2 regions of the Staphylococcus lutrae genome follow, and region 1 is predicted to be linked to the other one. Evidence: a T-box and tRNA genes for the amino acid it is inferred to sense, from the RefSeq annotation. Region 1 holds a T-box; the other holds one or more tRNA genes.
The links. A T-box is a leader RNA that pairs with one kind of tRNA and senses whether it is charged. The one in region 1 lies ahead of serS (serine--tRNA ligase), so its partner is inferred to be a tRNA-Ser.

Region 1 (2,190 bases):
ATTAACTTTGCAAGCGAAGGAAGGCTTAGCGCTTATTAATGGAACACAGGCGATGACGGCACAAGGTGTCATCACATTAATTGAAACTGAAAACTTAGCTTATCAATCTGAATGGATTGCGGCACTCACGCATCAAGCCCTACGAGGTATTACAGATGCATATCATGAAGCGGTGCATCGTGTGCGTAATTTTGAAGAGCAGACAGCTGTAGCAAGACGGATGTTAGACTGGCTTGAAGGTTCACAACTCACAACAAGACAAGGTGAAATGCGCGTTCAAGACCCTTACACGTTACGGTGTATTCCACAAATCCATGGTGCAAGCTTTCAGGTGATTCAGTATGTACGTGAGAAGTTAGAATTTGAAATGAACGCAGCAAATGATAATCCACTTATTTTTAGTGAAGATGATGAGACCTTGGTCATTTCAGGGGGAATTTCCATGGACAGCCCATTGCATTTGCGCTAGATTTCTTAAAAATTGGAACGAGCGAACTCGCGAATGTGGCAGAGCGCCGCTTAGAACGACTTGTTAATCCACAATTAAATGGGGGATTACCAGCTTTTTTAAGTCCGGAACCGGGTTTACAAAGTGGTGCAATGATTATGCAGTATGCTGCGGCGAGTCTTGTTTCAGAAAATAAAACTTTAGCACACCCCGCGAGTGTGGATTCTATCCCATCTTCAGCAAACCAAGAGGACCATGTTTCAATGGGGACAATTGCAGCACGACATGGATACCAAATTTTAGAAAATACGCGCAGAGTCATAGCAATTGAAGCGATTATTGCTGCTCAAGCAGTGGAATTGCGGAATGTCGATCAACTCTCACCGAAGACACGAGAACAGTATGAGGCGTTGCGTAAAGTGGTGCCTTCTATACAAACAGACCGACAGTTCCATCAAGATATCGAAAATGTAGCCCATTATTTACAAGCATTGGCCTATCAAAAATAAAACTTGCTATTCGAAAAATTGTTTGTTATATTAAACACGAAATCGAATACAATATTGTTTGTGGAATAAGTAATATAGAACTGGAATTAGAGAGTTTGTGGTTGGTGAAAACAAATGTACAGCGCTATATGAAATCTATCCATGTAAGAAAACAATGCGGGTAAAACCGTTATCAATTTGTGAGAGTGCAGACATTTTTTGTCTGTTGAATAGGGTGGCAACGCGTCGAACCACGTCCCTTGTGTTGAGGGGTGTGGTTTTTATTTTGACTCCATACGTGATGCGCCGTTTAATCCATGTGAGAACAAAGAAAGGAAGTTGTCTTATGTTAGATATCAAATTGTTTAGAAATGAACCTGAAAAAGTAAAGAAAAAAATCGCTTTGCGCCAAATGGATCCTGCTGTTGTGGATGAAGTATTAGCGTTAGATCAACAACGCCGTGATGATATTCAACAAACAGAGGATTTAAAAGCGGAACGTAACAAAGCTTCACAACAAATTGCTGAAAAGAAACGGAATAAAGAAAATGCAGAGGATGCCATTAAAGCACAGCGTGAAGTTGGCGAAAAAATCAAAGCGATTGACGCACAATTGAAAGACACAGAAAAGAAATTGAAAGACGTTTTGTCACGTATTCCTAACTTAATTCATGACGATGTGCCTGAAGGTGAAGATGATACAGAGAACATAGAATTAAAAAAATGGGGGACTCCTCGTGAATTTGACTTTGAAGCGAAAGCGCATTGGGATTTAGTAGAGTCACTTGAAATGGCGGACTTTGATCGTGCAGCACGTGTATCGGGTGCGAGATTCGTATTTCTAACAAATGAGGGTGCGAAATTAGAACGGGCTTTGATGAATTTCATGATTACAATGCATACCACACAACACGGTTACAAAGAAATGATGGTGCCTCAGTTGGTCAATGCCCAATCGATGTATGGGACAGGACAGTTACCAAAATTTGAAGAAGATTTATTCAAAGTTGAAAAGGAAGGCATGTATACCATTCCTACAGCAGAAGTCCCTTTAACGAATTATTATAGAGACGAAATCATTCAACCGGGTCAATTACCAGCAAAATTTACAGCACAATCTGCTTGTTTTAGAAGTGAAGCGGGATCAGCCGGTCGTGATACACGAGGATTGATTCGCTTACATCAATTCAATAAAGTAGAGATGGTGAGAATAGAAAAGCCGGAAGATTCTTGGAATGCGTTGGAAGAAATGAC
Region 2 (2,190 bases), 1.0 Mb from region 1:
AGGAGTCACTTAGAATTTTTAATTCATAACATTTATTTTAATAATTTTAAAAAATTGTTGACATTAGATTGATAAATTGTTATGATGGTTAAGTAAGTGATTTACAAATAATATTATCGCGGGATGGAGCAGTTCGGTAGCTCGTCGGGCTCATAACCCGAAGGTCGGTGGTTCAAATCCGCCTCCCGCAATTTTTATAAGTGGTCCCGTAGTGGAGCGGTTTAACACGCCTGCCTGTCACGCAGGAGATCGCGGGTTCGATTCCCGTCGGGACCGCCATTCTTAAAATGGTTCAGTAGCTCAGTCGGTAGAGCAAAGGACTGAAAATCCTTGTGTCGGCGGTTCGATTCCGTCCTGAACCACTTCTTAAATCACGGCGGTTGTGGCGAAGTGGTTAACGCATCGGATTGTGGTTCCGACATTCGTGGGTTCGATTCCCATCAACCGCCTATATCGTTTGTTTTGCGGGTGTAGTTTAGTGGTAAAACCTCAGCCTTCCAAGCTGATGTTGTGGGTTCGATTCCCATCACCCGCTCCATTTTTATTCCACAGTAGCTCAGTGGTAGAGCTATCGGCTGTTAACCGATCGGTCGTAGGTTCGAGTCCTACCTGTGGAGCCATGGCCCCTTGGTCAAGCGGTTAAGACACCGCCCTTTCACGGCGGTAACACGGGTTCGAGTCCCGTAGGGGTCATATAATCAGAAGTGAAATATCGCTTCTGATTTTTTAATTTTATATTTTGGAGAGTTGTCCGAGTTGGCCGAAGGAGCACGCCTGGAAAGTGTGTAGGCGCCAAAAGCGTCTCGAGGGTTCGAATCCCTTGCTCTCCGTAAGGTTCAATTAAGTTCATGCTACACTACTATTTATTTTTAGGTGTGTAGAATGAACTTTTTTAGGTTCTATACTTTTAAGGTTCTATACTTTTAACGGTTGGTGAGTTGATCACTGGCCGTTATTTTTGTTTTAAATACAAAAAATAGCACAAATATCTCTATAATTGTAAGTGATGAAACCAACAAATTAAGGAGAGATATTCGTGCCTATGTATAATGATATATCAGAAATGATTGGAATAAAAGTATCAAATTTAAAAATCACTGAATGTTTAGGTATTCAAACCTTCAAGAACGTTCAATCATTGTTTTATAAAGGGGTTTTAACTTATCAACCTAAAGGTTGTGAGTGTTGTGGTATCAAGAATGAGCAACACACAGTTATTAAAAATGGCTTTCGCAGTACAAGAGTGTATATGGGGCTTATTCTTGAAAGGCCTAGTTATCTTGTGTTAAAAAAGCAACGCTTCTATTGTAAAGCTTGTGGTCAAACTTTTACGGCTAAAACACCATATATAGAACCGCGTTGTACAATTTCTAATGACGTAAAACTAATGGTGACGAGAAAGCTTGCCACTGTCATATCTGAAAAAGATATAGCGAATAGTGTTTTAGTTTCACCTTCAACTGTTCATCGGTATTTGAAAGACCTAGGGGAAGCAGTAAAAACACAACCTAGTGATATATTGCCCCAACATTTATCCTTTGATGAATTTAAGTCAACTAATGATGTCGACAGCTCTATGAGCTTTATATACTGTGATAGTATCACGCATGATATTATTGATATCTTACCAGATCGACGTAAGTTCAAGTTGGAAGAATACTTTTTAAGATTCTCAAGAAAGCAGCGTGAAGGAGTTAAAAGTGTTTCTATTGATATGTATCCACCATACATGTCGCTAATTCAATCATTATTATTTCCCAATGCAGATATTATCTTAGACCGTTTTCATATTGTTCAAGCGGTTAACCGTGAAATCAATCACAGTCGCGTTAAAACAATGAATAGTTTTAAGACTAGAGAAAAACCCAAGTACAATAAATTAAAACGGTATTAGAAGCTTTTATTAAAATCTCCAATTGAATTAGACAGAGTCCATTATCACTCGTTCAGACTTTTTAATACATGGCATAGTCAGTATAGCTTAGTACGATTCTTGTTAACTTTTGATGAAGAATTCCAGTTAACGTATGAAGCGACATCATATTCTAGAAACTCTAAGATCAAATAACATTGAACAATTAGAGGAAGCGTTACAACGTTCGAAGAGTTTAAATATTTCAAATGGACTCAAACGTGTTATTAACACACTCATAAAATATATACCTTATATTTCAAATACGATTCAAAATC

Region 2: it has a tRNA-Ser gene. The T-box ahead of serS (serine--tRNA ligase) is inferred to sense a tRNA for this amino acid. The anticodon was not compared.

What each region holds. Positions count from the first base shown of each region.
Region 1 is NZ_CP020773.1:1,295,227-1,297,416, reverse strand. It holds partial or broken gene hutH (histidine ammonia-lyase) at 1-957, shown strand, start outside; T-box leader at 1,006-1,200, shown strand; gene serS (serine--tRNA ligase) at 1,283-2,190, shown strand, end outside.
Region 2 is NZ_CP020773.1:273,118-275,307, reverse strand. It holds tRNA gene B5P37_RS01365 (tRNA-Glu) at 1-8, shown strand, start outside; tRNA gene B5P37_RS01360 (tRNA-Met) at 118-191, shown strand; tRNA gene B5P37_RS01355 (tRNA-Asp) at 203-279, shown strand; tRNA gene B5P37_RS01350 (tRNA-Phe) at 290-362, shown strand; tRNA gene B5P37_RS01345 (tRNA-His) at 377-449, shown strand; tRNA gene B5P37_RS01340 (tRNA-Gly) at 465-538, shown strand; tRNA gene B5P37_RS01335 (tRNA-Asn) at 546-620, shown strand; tRNA gene B5P37_RS01330 (tRNA-Glu) at 622-693, shown strand; tRNA gene B5P37_RS01325 (tRNA-Ser) at 742-830, shown strand; partial or broken gene B5P37_RS12305 (ISL3 family transposase) at 1,043-2,190, shown strand, end outside.